Regions from separate parts of the Yersinia aldovae 670-83 genome, predicted to be linked through region 2. Evidence: predicted binding sites of a transcription regulator. Region 2 holds the regulator's gene; each other region holds the start of a gene.

Region 1 (4,511 bases), 1.0 Mb from region 2:
TCATCGATGAGCTGGATTGAACGAATTCTTAACAAAAGCAACATCACGCAAACCCGTAAAGCGAGTATTCCTGAAGGGGTGTGGACAAAATGTGATAGCTGTGGCCAGGTACTTTATCGTGCCGAGCTGGAGCGTAATCTGGAAGTTTGTCCTAAGTGTGATCATCATATGCGAATGACAGCCCGAGCACGGCTACATATGCTATTGGATGAAGGCAGTGAAGTTGAATTGGGTAGCGAACTGGAGCCGAAGGATCTCCTGAAATTCAAGGATTCCAAAAAGTATAAAGATCGCCTCGCTGCTGCACAAAAAGAGACGGGCGAGAAAGATGCTCTGGTCGCGATGAAAGGGACTTTAGAGAGGATGCCTATCGTTGCCGTCTCATTTGAATTTGCCTTTATGGGCGGTTCAATGGCATCTGTTGTGGGCGCTCGCTTTGTTCGCGCAGTTGAACAGGCACTGGAGGATAATTGTCCGTTGGTCTGTTTCTCTTCCAGTGGCGGCGCACGTATGCAAGAAGCACTGATGTCATTGATGCAAATGGCAAAAACCAGTGCAGCACTGGCTAAAATGCAAGAGCGCGGTTTACCCTATATTTCCGTGCTGACCGATCCTACTATGGGTGGCGTTTCTGCCAGTCTGGCAATGTTGGGTGATATCAATATTGCGGAGCCAAAGGCGCTGATCGGTTTTGCAGGCCCTCGGGTTATTGAGCAGACCGTACGCGAGAAACTACCGCCGGGCTTCCAGCGCAGTGAGTTTTTGATTGAGAAAGGTGCGATCGACATGATCGTTCGTCGTCCGGTGATGCGCCAGACACTGGCGAGCATCTTGTCTAAATTGACTCATCAGTCGCAGCCAAGCGCGGCTGAAGTCAAAGCCGATGCTGTTACGACAGACAATCAAGCTGATGCCTGATTAACCTAACGGGCATCACCCTAATACGGTGGTGTCCGATTACTGTGCATTGTTGTAGCTTGAGCATTTGTAGCTTTAAAAAAGAAAATGTTTACCCAAAATATATCGAGTTGCAATAAGGCGGCAATTGAGTGACAAATCGGTCGGAGAGCGGTTTGAACAACGCTTGAGCTGGCCCGCAGGGTGAGCCTCAGAGGAGGCTCATAATCCTGATGAGTCGATGCCAGTCAATGATTCGGGTGAATGAAAGCAGCCAACGCATATGCAGCTTGAAGTATGATGGGTATAAAGGCCAGTGGTGGGACTCATGGACAATCATCAAATTCCCCAAGCCACGTCGCCTTTGGCCGCGTGGCTTGACTATCTTGAACGTTTGCATTCTCAGCCCATTGAGCTGGGTTTGGAACGTGTTAAACAGGTTGCTGAGCGTTTGGACTTGCTTAAACCTGCCCCTAAAGTCTTTACCGTTGCCGGCACCAATGGCAAAGGCACCACCTGTTGTACGCTGGAATCCATCTTGCTCGCGGCTGGCCTGCGAGTCGGTGTTTACAGTTCACCCCATCTTTTGCGTTATACCGAGCGCGTTCGCATTCAGGGGCAAGAATTATCTGAGGCGGAACATAGCCACTCCTTTGCACAAATCGAAGCCGGTCGTGCCGGTATCTCGCTGACTTACTTTGAATTTGGTACCTTATCTGCGCTGCAATTATTTAAGCAGGCTAAGCTTGATGTGGTGATCCTCGAAGTCGGGCTGGGTGGGCGGTTGGATGCGACCAATATTGTTGATTCTGATGTGGCTGCTATCACCAGTATCGCAATAGACCATACTGACTGGCTTGGATTCTCGCGTGAGAGCATTGGCCGCGAAAAAGCGGGCGTGTTCCGCGCAGGTAAGCCTGCCGTCGTGGGCGAGCCAGATATGCCGCAGTCAATTGCGGATGTTGCCGCTGAGCTGGGGGCAAAGCTGTATCGCCGCGATGATACGTGGCAATTTAGTCAGCAAAAAAATAGTTGGAGCTGGCAGTGTGTTGGCCATCAATGGGCTAACCTGCCATTACCTAATGTACCGTTAGCCAATGCAGCTACTGCGCTGGCGGTGCTGCATTACTCCGGCTTGCCATTGAGTGATGAGGTTATCCGACAAGGGCTGATGGCCGCAAGTTTGCCAGGGCGTTTTCAGATAGTCAGTGAGCAACCCTTGCTGATTCTGGATGTGGCTCATAATCCACATGCGGCCCGCTATCTGACCGATAAGCTGGCCCATTTGCCGAAACGGGGTAAAGTACGAGCCGTGGTCGGGATGCTCTCAGATAAAGATATTGGTGGTACGCTGGCGTGCCTATCCGAGCAGGTCGATGAATGGTATTGCGCGCCGCTGGAAGGGCCGCGTGGGGCGACTGCGCAGCAGCTAGCCGATCATCTGATGGTGTCTCGTCAGTTTAGCGATGTAGCAACGGCCTGGCGTCAGGCCATGCAAGATTCGGAACGACAGGATGTCGTCATTGTCTGTGGCTCTTTCCATACTGTTGCCCATGTGATGGCGGCAATGGATTTGTAACAGCGTGAGTTTATCAAGGCATTGAATTGGGGAGTGCGAGTGGCAAGTAAGTTCCAGAACCGTTTAGTCGGAACCATCATTCTGGTGGCCTTGGGCGTGATTGTGCTGCCGGGGCTACTGGATGGTAAAAAAAAGCATTATGAGGATGAGTTCGCAGCCATCCCATTAGTGCCAAAACCGGGCGATAGCCAGGAGATTGATGCGGTTGGGCCAGTCAGCCAACCTCTGCCTATTGCTCCACCGGAAGGTGCTGCGCAAGCGGTGGAGCCGCCGAAAGATAATTCGGGTTCTCAGGCCGCGAATGATGCCGGTAATCTACCCGCAGAGCCGACGATAGTGACACCACCACCGCTGCAAAGTAAGCCGGTCGAGGTGAAACCTGTCGAGAAGAAACCGGTCGAAATTAAGCCCACTCCGGTAGAGAAAAAACCGCAGGAAGTAAAACCTAAACCAGAGGTTAAACCTGAAGTTAAACCGGACGTTCAGCCGGAAACCAAACCGGTAGTGGAAGAAAAAGCACCGGCTGGGCAGGCATACGTGGTCCAGTTAGGTGCGTTGAAGAATGCCGCTAAAGTAAATGAAATTGTGGCAACACTGCGTCTGTCGGGCCACCGGGCATTTACCGTGCCTGCAACACCCGTTCAGGGCCAGATAACTCGCGTATTTGTCGGGCCGGATGCGTCAAAACCGAAACTGCAATCGGCCTTGCCAGAGCTTAATTCATTAAGTGGGCTGAATGGGCAAGTGAAGCCTTATGGCACGGCGCGTTAAGAATTGGAGCATTAGGTTGTCCGAGTCCATGCGGTTTTAGTGGCTTCATTTGTGCGGCGATTATTGTTTTTAAAATCGCCGCACTTTAATTTGTCGCTGGGTCGGAAAAGCCCTACGCAAACGTTTTCTTTTTCTGTTAGAATTCGCCGCGAACAGGATGTAGCGGTGATTTCGTCATTGGAATAGTCATGGTCTGGATTGATTACGTCATAATAGGGATTATCGGATTTTCTGCATTGGTCAGTTTGATCCGAGGTTTTGTCCGTGAAGCATTGTCACTTGTAACATGGGGATGTGCGTTTTTTGTTGCCAGTCATTTCTACACTTATCTTGCTATCTACTTCACCCGTTTTGAAGATGAAGTTGTTCGCAACGGAATTGCCATCGGCATTTTGTTCATCGCGACATTGATCGTCGGGGCGATTGTTAACTATGTGATTGGTTCATTGGTAGAACGTACTGGGTTATCAGGAACTGACCGGGTGCTGGGTGTCTGTTTTGGCGCATTGCGCGGCGTACTGATTGTCTCCGCCATGTTGTTCTTTCTGGATACGTTTACCGGTTTCTCACAAAGTGCCGACTGGAAGCAGTCACAATTGATCCCGCAGTTCAGTTATATCATCAGGTGGTTCTTTGACTACCTGCAGAGCACGTCGAGTTTCTTGCCGAATCAATTACCGATTCGGAGCGGCTTATGAGGAAAAGACAACATGTGCGGTATTGTCGGTATCGCCGGTTTTACACCGGTAAACCAGTCGATTTATGATGCGTTGACGGTGCTTCAGCACCGAGGCCAGGATGCTGCGGGCATCGTTACTATTGATGCCCATAATGGGTTCCGTCTGCGCAAAGCAAACGGCTTGGTAAAGGATGTATTTGAAACCCGGCATATGCTGCGCTTACAGGGGAATATGGGGATTGGCCATGTTCGTTACCCGACCGCAGGCAGTTCAAGTGCCTCTGAAGCTCAACCCTTCTATGTTAACTCACCGTTCGGCATTACTCTGGCGCATAACGGTAATCTGACCAACGCTCACCAACTGAGAAAAAAACTATTCGAAGTTTCTCGCCGTCATGTGAATACCACGTCTGACTCAGAAATTTTACTGAATATTTTTGCCAGTGAATTGGACCGTTTCCAGCATTACCCGCTGGAATCTGACAACATCTTTGCGGCCGTGGCTGCAATGCACCAATTGATTCGTGGTGCCTATGCCTGTGTCGCGATGATTATCGGCCACGGTATGGTTGCTTTCCGCGACCC
Region 2 (4,511 bases):
GTAAAAGTGGCGCGATCCACGCACACAGAAAGAGCTTAAGATAATGCTTTTTTTAATGATAATGTTGTTTATTGAGTCGAGTATAGGCTTGCCGGGGTGCATTCTCAATTATAAATCATTCCCGGCTCGCATGTTCATTAGTGACTATTTCTATTGAAAATTATGACTCTACGTAATCATGTCAACAGCACTAGTATGGCTTTTTTCTTTGCGCAATGCGTAGCAATGAGTGCCATAACCTAAAGCGGCTAACACGACGGTTGATAACATTACCGTAACGGTTGCCAACAATGGCTGGCTGATATAGGCCGAAACCAACATGCTGGCGACAAAACATAAGCCGAGCTGAAGTGTGTTTTGCAACGCGGCGGCTTTACCTGTGTTGGCCGGAAACGGCATTAATGTATTTGCTACGATAATAGGGTAGCAGGCACCATTCACTAGCGCCATTATGCAGAACGGAATAAGCAATGTGATCAGTGTCGGCTCAGTCAGTGTTGCTATCAGATACAGGGCAACCATGCTTGCGGCATAGCCCAGCAACAGCCACGGCAGTAGGGTGTTGCCCTTGATTCGAGCCAGCGCACTGCGGCAACCAAACCCACCGAGCAGGAAGGCTAAGGTCTGCGGAACATAACTCAAACCAATAACATTCGGGCTATAACCCATATCACCCAGAATAAAAGGTGAACCGGTTAACCAGGCAAAGAAACCGGCACTACAGGCGGCAAACATCATCACATTGCCACTGTAGGTCGGGGATTTTAGCAACTGCCAAAAACTGATTTTAGCGCTGATGCGCGCCGCGTTATCCTCGGTGGTTTTTTTCCGTTCTTTAAGCCGCGCCGTTGGAATAAGGAGCAGTAATGTGACTGCCAGTAATACCACAAAAATTGAGCGCCAACTGAAGTGGTTTAATAACCATGCACCGAGCATCGGGGCCAGCGCGGGAGAGAGTGCCACTAATGGCATGATAGTGGCAAATACGCGGTTGGCTTTGCCATCGCGATAGCGATCCACCACCAGAGCCTGCCAGCTCACGGCAGCAGAACACACGCCTATTGCCTGAATAAAGCGCAGAATCAATAATTGGGTGGCATTTTCAACCCACAAAATCCCCAGACAACCCACTGCAAATAACCCCAAGCCGGCTAACAGCACCGGTTTGCGGCCTAACTTATCTGATACGGGCCCCCAGATAAGCTGGGCGATCGCAAAACCGGCGAGGAAGAGACTCAAACTGGCGCTGATGGCGCTGGCAGAGGTTTGCAGTTCTTGTTGCATTGCGCCGAAAGCGGGCAGATACATGTCGGTAGCCAGATAGCCCAACATGCTCAGACCGGCCAGATAGAACATAAAACCAGACGACGTTTTCATTCTTTATTTCTCTTTATATGCTGGGTACTTGAAGCCACAGGGCGCGCGGCTTGTGCTTACCCGCGTCACTGAACGGTGTAAGTTCAGCGGGATGACGCCCCATTTTTGAGGAACACCCTACGGGCTGGGCCACATGCAGCTTCAATTACGTTGGCTAAATTATAATTTTGCAGGTACTCACGTTATAAACCGCTGCTTTATAAACAAATCAACTATAAACATCGGGGTCATAAAAGGAGTTATAGAGTTACTGTGAAAAAATTGTTGTAACAAAGCGGTGGGCATTCTAGCGGGGAGATATTGGGTTGTGAAACGTTAATATTTGCATCATGATATCAAAAATTTTGAAAGCTAACGAATGGTGTAAAAAGGTGAAAAATAATGTGGTCTGAATATTCACTGGATGTCGTTGATGCGGTGGCCCGCACGGGGAGTTTCAGTGCCGCAGCTCAGGAGTTACACCGCGTGCCATCTGCGGTCAGTTATACTGTGCGTCAGTTGGAAGAGTGGCTGGCAGTTCCGCTGTTTGAACGACGCCATCGTGATGTGGCATTAACCGAAGCTGGCGTGGTTTTTATTAAAGAAGCGCGAGATGTTATCAAAAAAATGAATGACACGCGCCGTCAATGCCAGCAAGTAGCGAATGGTTGGCGCGGGCAGTTAAATATCGTGGTAGACAAGATTGTCAAACCTCAGCGTAGTCGCCGCTTAGTGTTGGATTTTTATCGGCATTTTCCCGATGTTGAGTTGCGGGTGCGTTATGAAGTATTTAATGGTGTTTGGGATGCGCTGGTGGATGGCCGGGCAGATATGGCCATTGGCGCGACCCGTGCCATTCCTGTTGGCGGGCGTTTTGTGTTTCGCGATATGGGGTTTCTTAGCTGGCACTGTGTCGTCAGTGTGGATCATCCCTTAGCCAGTCTAACCGGGCCACTTAGTGATGACCAATTGCGGCCTTATCCCTCGCTGTGTTTGGAAGATACGGCCCGCAATTTGCCCAAGCGAGATACCTGGACACTGGATAACCAACAGCGGCTGGTGGCTCCGGATTGGTCTACGGGCATCGATTGCCTGTGTGCAGGATTATGTATCGGTATGGTGCCCGCGCATATGGTGTCACCGCTGATTGAGCAGGGGCGGCTGGCGGCGCTAAGTCTAACCGAACCGCTACCGGACAGCCCGTGTTGCCTGACTTGGGAGCAAAATAATCACTCACCGGCACTCGCCTGGTTACTTGATTACTTAGGTGACAGCGTCACGTTAAACGCGGAATGGTTGAAAGACGATAACGAATAATGCCCAGTGCGGGCTGCCGATAGCGCTGATAACTACCGGCAGAAGGCCAGATTAACGGCGGTAATCGCGAAATGGGCCGTCAGTTACGGAGTTGCGCTCAACCAGTTTAGGGTGTACTTCAATGGTTTGAAGGTCTTCCCGTTTACTGACAATACGGTCAAGCAGCATAGTAAAGGCCATTTCACCTAAACGTTCTTTTGGCTGATGGATAGTGGTCAGCGCAGGCGAGAAGTAGCGCGCGTTACGCACGTTGTCATAGCCAATCACTGATACATCTTGTGGTACCCGCAGGCCCATCTCATTGGCGGCGCAGATAGCCCCCATCGCCATAATGTCGCCACCACAAAACACGGCGGTCGGGCGATGTTTTTGTGACATGATTTGTTGCATGGCTTTATAACCCGATTCAGGTTCAAAATCACCCTGAACTACCCATTCCTCACGTAACGGGATGCTGGCCTCTTCCAATGCTTTCATAAAGCCCTGATGACGGCCACCACCGGTATTACGGGATAACTGACCGGGAATAGCACCAATATCACGATGACCGCGTTCAATCAGATAGCGGCCTGCCAAATAGCCGCCTTCAAAGGCATTATCGATGATAGCGTCGGTAAAATCGCCACGCGTTGTCCCCCAATCCATGACGACCATCGGGATGTTGCGATAATCTTCCAGCATTCCTAACAGTTGTTCTGGATATTCGGAACACATCACCAATAATCCATCGACCCGTTTTTGGGCCAGCATCGCTAAATAGGCTTTTTGCTTGTCCAGATTATTATGAGAATTACATAAAATCAGGGTATAGCCTTTGCTATAACAGCTATTTTCGACCGCCTCAATCACTTCGGCAAAATAGGGTGCTTCGCTGGACGTGGCCAGCAAGCCAATGGATTTGGTGTGATTCACTTTCAAACTGCGGGCCACAGCACTGGGCGAATAATGCAGTTCTTTAATGGCAGCCCAAACAGCCACCTTGGTATTTTCGGCGACGAAACGCGTTTTGTTGATAACGTGGGAAACGGTGGTGGTGGACACACCGGCGTGTTTGGCCACATCTTTAATCGTTGCCATACAAAAAATGACTCCTAAGCTCACCGGTTACAGCCGGTAAGTATTATGTTAATCGTTTGCCTGCGTTACCCGAAAATCGCTTAGACAGTAACAAGATAGTGGCCTGAATGAGCGCGTCAGCGGGTTGTCTGAGAGTCTTTATTGGTCGTTATTCGTCGGTACGCAGTTATGAACTGCGAATTTTGGCTGATCTGGAGGAAAAGTGAAAGAGGTATTCAATCTTATAAAGTGTGTAATGAGCACAAGATTTTTTTCTCTAACTGTGGGAAAATAATTTTACACACTAACTATGTGCCTTTTCCTACTAAATTAACCGGCTGAGGAGTTTTTATGGATGCCAATCTGAAAATGTCGCTGATTACGACTGTGGGTGCGCTGGCGATGATTATTGCATTTAGTTTCGTGGCAGTAATGAATTAATTAAGCCGCTTGCCGGTATATGCGTGAAGTAGGGCGGTTAACCCGCCCTTAATCATTGCTCGCTGCCGGTTTACTCTGCGCGCTATCAGGCTAAATTTTTCTCAACAAAAGACCAGTTGACCAAGGCCCAGAAGTTCTCCAGGTATTTTGGCCGCGCATTGCGGTAATCAATATAATAAGCATGTTCCCACACATCGACCGTCAATACGGGTTTATCTGCCGTGGTCAAGGGGGTAGCCGCATTAGACGTGCTGACAATCGCCAGTGTGCCATCTGCTTTTTTCACTAACCATGTCCAGCCCGCGCCGAAATTTTTCACTGCCGCATCGGTAAACTGTGCT
Region 3 (4,511 bases), 2.0 Mb from region 2:
ATTGCAAGTACCTTATGAGTTGAAGCGCTATCAGCGCGATCCTGGCAGCTTGTTGGCACCATCTGAATTGAAGAAAATCCATCCGCTGGGTAAATCACCGGTGATTACTGACGGTGACTTAACACTGGCGGAATCGGGTGCCATCATTGAGTATTTGCAGGAAGCCTATGATGCACAAGGGCTGCTTAAACCCACCGGCCATTATGATCGTCAGCAGTTCCGTTATTGGATGCATTATGCCGAAGGTTCACTGATGCCATTGCTGGTGATGAAACTTATTTTCAGCCGCCTGGGTGGGCCGCCAGTACCGTGGATTATCCGTCCGGTCGCCAAAGCATTGGGTGATGGGGTACAGAAAAGTTACCTGAATAAGCAAATTGCCACTCACCGCGATTATCTGGAACAGCATTTAGAAAAGAATCAATGGTTTGCTGGCAGCGATTTTAGCGCGGCAGATATTCAGATGAGTTTTCCTATTGAGGCAATAAATATGCGCGGCGGTTTTGCGGGGTTCCCGAAACTGCAAGATTTCTTAGTGCGCATCCATCAGCGCCCAGCTTACCAACAGGCGATTGAAAAGGGCGGCGCTTTTAAATTAGAAAGCTAATAATCCATCATTAGCTATTAAGAATTACGCAAACAAAACAGGTGTGAGGCTGCTCACACTTTGATTTCCCCTGAGAATAAATGCGTCCAAACAAATTAATGTAAAAAAATGCAGTAAATGTGGCTATCTGGTGTTGATTAGTCGCTGTGAATAGCTAGATAATCGTTTGCCTTGAATTTCATCCACCTTAAACTTCGATTTTTTTCAGTCATGCGTGTTCCCAACTAATCGTTTGCTATTCTCTTCACCATTTGCGTAATGGCGGAGTTGATGAGTTAATCGGCAGCAACGGAAACGATTACGTATGGGAAAAGCGTGTGACTTGCTGACTATTTTAAAAATGACACACAGGGGACATCACCATGTCTAGCACCAATCCTCAAGCGAATCAGGCATTAAAGCCGAAGAGTTCGCTTGATGCGTTTTTCAAGTTGAGTGAACGTGGCAGTAATGTACGTCAGGAAGTGCTGGCTGGCCTAACAACCTTTCTGGCTATGGTTTACTCGGTGATTGTTGTGCCGAGCATGTTAGGTAAAGCGGGCTTCCCACCAACGGCGGTGTTTGTTGCAACCTGTCTGGTGGCGGGCCTTGGCTCTCTGCTCATGGGCTTGTGGGCAAATCTGCCAATGGCAATTGGTTGTGCTATTTCACTGACTGCATTTACTGCGTTCAGTTTGGTATTAGGCCAACACATCAGTATTCCCGTGGCATTAGGGGCGGTATTCCTGATGGGGGTGCTGTTTACCATTATCTCCGTCACCGGTATCCGCTCGTGGATATTGCGTAACCTGCCGATGGGCGTGGCGCATGGTACGGGGATTGGGATTGGTCTGTTCCTGCTGCTGATTGCCGCCAACGGTGTCGGCCTGGTTATCAAAAACCCTATCGAAGGTTTGCCGGTCGCATTGGGCGCATTTACTTCTTTCCCGGTGATTATGACCTTGCTGGGTCTGGCGGTGATTTTTGGCCTGGAGAAACTGCGGGTGCCGGGTGGCATTCTGCTGGTGATTATCGCCATCTCAGTTATCGGACTGATTTTTGATCCCAGCGTGACTTATCAAGGGCTGTTTGCCATGCCAAGCCTGGCTGACGCTGATGGTAACTCATTGATTTTCAGTCTTGATATCATGGGTGCTTTGAAGCCGGTGGTGTTGCCAAGTGTATTGGCATTGGTGATGACCGCCGTATTTGATGCCACCGGGACTATCCGCGCGGTAGCAGGGCAGGCAAATTTGCTGGATAAAGATGGCCAGATCATCAGTGGCGGTAAAGCGCTGACCTCTGATTCCGTCAGTAGCATCTTCGCCGGTTTAGTGGGGGCGGCTCCTGCGGCGGTTTATATTGAATCTGCGGCCGGTACTGCGGCAGGCGGCAAAACCGGTCTGACAGCAACCGTCGTCGGTATCCTGTTCCTGTTGATGCTGTTCCTCTCACCGCTGTCCTATTTGGTTCCCGCTTATGCCACAGCACCGGCTCTGATGTACGTCGGTTTGCTGATGCTGAGCAACGTTTCCAAACTGGATTTTGAAGACTTCGTAGATGCCATGTCGGGCTTACTGTGTGCGGTGTTTATCGTGCTGACCTGTAATATCGTGACCGGTATCATGCTGGGCTTCAGCTCACTGGTCATTGGCCGCATCTTTTCTGGTGAATGGCGTAAATTGAATCTCGGTACGGTGATTATTGCGGTAGCGCTGGTGGCATTCTATGCTGGCGGCTGGGCGATTTAAGTTCACGCTATTGCAGATTTATACTGGCATCAGCAGTCAATGCGGCCCTGATGCCAGACTATTCTGAATAACCTTCCTATCTTTGTTTTTCCTACCATTTGTAACAGCTTTTTTCCCCATTACATGAAAAAGTGATCTACTATCAAAAGCTACACTTCAGCCCTGGTGATGGGCGGGTATGTCAGAACGAATGTCGTGTTGAGTCTAAGGAAAGCATGGAAATCTTTTTTACAATCCTCATCCTGATTTTGGTGGTATCGCTTTCTGGCGTTGTCACGCGGATGTTACCGTTTCAAATTCCCCTTCCTCTGATGCAGATTGTCTGTGGTGCCTTATTGGCCTTTCCCCACTTTGGTTTGCATGTCGATTTTGATCCGGAATTATTCCTGGTGCTGTTTATTCCGCCGCTGTTATTTGCCGATGGCTGGAAGACGCCGACGCGGGAGTTTATTCACCACGGGCGCGAGATCTTTGGTCTGGCACTGGCATTAGTGCTGGTCACGGTGGTGGGCATCGGCTATCTGATTTACTGGATGGTACCGGGGATTCCTCTGGTGGCGGCCTTTGCGCTAGCGGCAGTACTGTCGCCAACCGATGCTGTGGCGTTATCCGGTATCGTGGGGAAAGGTCGCATACCGAAATCAATTATGGGCGTACTGGAAGGGGAGGCATTGATGAATGACGCCTCCGGTCTGGTGGCGCTGAAGTTTGCTATTGCTGTTGCGATGGGCACGATGGTGTTTACAGTGTCTGGTGCAACGCTGGAATTCTTGAAAGTGGCGATTGGCGGCCTGCTGGCCGGTGTCGCCGTCACCTGGCTATACAGTAAGTCGCTGCGCCTGATGAGCCGCTGGAGCGGTGATGATCCGGCAACACAAATCGTCTTGCTGCTGCTGCTGCCGTTCGCCTCTTACTTGATTGCAGAACATATTGGTGTCTCCGGCATTTTAGCCGCCGTCGCAGCGGGTATGACCATCAGCCAGTCAGGGGTTATTCGTAATGCGCCGTTGGCGATGCGGTTACGTGCTGATAGCGTGTGGTCAATGTTGGAGTTCGTGTTTAACGGCATGGTGTTTATCCTGCTGGGCCTGCAACTGCCGGGGATTCTGGAAACCTCTATCGTGCAGGCAGAACTGGACCCGACCATCCAAACCTGGAACCTGTTTGCCGATGTTGCCATTATTTATGGCGCGTTGCTGGTGCTGCGTTTTAGCTGGTTGTGGGCGATGAAGAAAATCAGCAAGCGCGTGTTGACCAAGCGGCCACTGGAATTTGGCAATTATACCACCCGTGAGTTGTGGGTTGCTTCATTCGCCGGGGTGCGTGGAGCGATTACGCTTGCCGGTGTTCTGTCAATTCCATTATTCCTTAGCGATGGTTCCGCTTTCCCATCCCGTTATCAGTTGGTATTTATCGCCACCGGCGTCATTTTGTTATCGGTTATTGTTGGGGTGATTGCTTTGCCGCCGTTACTGCGTGGCGTGAGAGTTGCAGATAAGAGTGCCAGCCGTGAAGAAGTGCGTTTTGCGAAGGCGGCGGCGGCGGAAGTGGCGATTGTCAGCTTAAACAAGATGGAAGAGCGTCTGGCGGCCAGCAGCGAGGAGAATATCGATCCCGAATTGCTGAAAGAGGTCAGCTCTCGCGTTATCGGGACTTTGCGACGACGCACCGGCAGTAAAGATGAAATTGAGAACACTTTACTTATCGAAAATCTGGAGCGACGCTTTCGCTTAACCGCGCTGCGGGCTGAACGCGGTGAGTTGTATCATTTGCGCGCGACGCAGAAAATCAGTAATGAAACACTGCAAAAACTGTTGCACGATTTGGACTTGCTGGAAGCATTGTTGATCGAAAAAGAAGGTTAATATCAGACGGCTGACAAACCCCGACGACTCGATCTTGCAAGGTGAGGACAAGTAGAAGAGTAAAGCGTCCGCGCTAAGGGATGGGTTTACGGCGTCTTTACGATCTGCCTGTTTTCACCACTACAGGCACTTTGTCATTAACCTCGGTTAATATCCCCTAATCCGGCCACTGATCAGTGGCCGGTTTTATTTCCACCAACGAACCATTGGGCCAAAATTCCCGGCAGCGGCTAATCCATGCCTGCGCGCTGTGAGAAAGATAGCTGCCCTGACGCCAAATAAGCCCCAACTGCCACGGCATCAGCGGTT

What was found. Region 2 encodes PurR, which represses purine synthesis genes. Its sites were predicted from a motif close to CANGCAAACGTTTGCNTG; they were not measured.
Positions count from the first base shown of each region.
Region 1: cvpA (colicin V production protein) is a predicted target of PurR. The motif match lies at 3,361-3,378, and genes of this name have one in related genera.
Region 3: AT01_RS10405 (NCS2 family permease) is a predicted target of PurR. The motif match lies at 895-912, and genes of this name have one in related genera.

Region 1 is NZ_CP009781.1:1,300,392-1,304,902, reverse strand. Features, by position in the region: gene accD (acetyl-CoA carboxylase, carboxyltransferase subunit beta) at 7-918, shown strand; gene folC (bifunctional tetrahydrofolate synthase/dihydrofolate synthase) at 1,226-2,476, shown strand; gene dedD (cell division protein DedD) at 2,516-3,247, shown strand; gene cvpA (colicin V production protein) at 3,436-3,945, shown strand; gene purF (amidophosphoribosyltransferase) at 3,958-4,511, shown strand, end outside.
Region 2 is NZ_CP009781.1:298,876-303,386, forward strand. Features, by position in the region: gene punC (purine nucleoside transporter PunC) at 169-1,377, opposite strand; gene punR (DNA-binding transcriptional activator PunR) at 1,759-2,673, shown strand; gene purR (HTH-type transcriptional repressor PurR) at 2,725-3,750, opposite strand; gene cydH (cytochrome bd-I oxidase subunit CydH) at 4,081-4,170, shown strand; gene sodB (superoxide dismutase [Fe]) at 4,256-4,511, opposite strand, start outside.
Region 3 is NZ_CP009781.1:2,276,959-2,281,469, reverse strand. Features, by position in the region: gene AT01_RS10410 (glutathione S-transferase family protein) at 1-607, shown strand, start outside; gene AT01_RS10405 (NCS2 family permease) at 970-2,337, shown strand; gene AT01_RS10400 (Na+/H+ antiporter) at 2,553-4,202, shown strand; gene AT01_RS10395 (LysR family transcriptional regulator) at 4,360-4,511, opposite strand, start outside.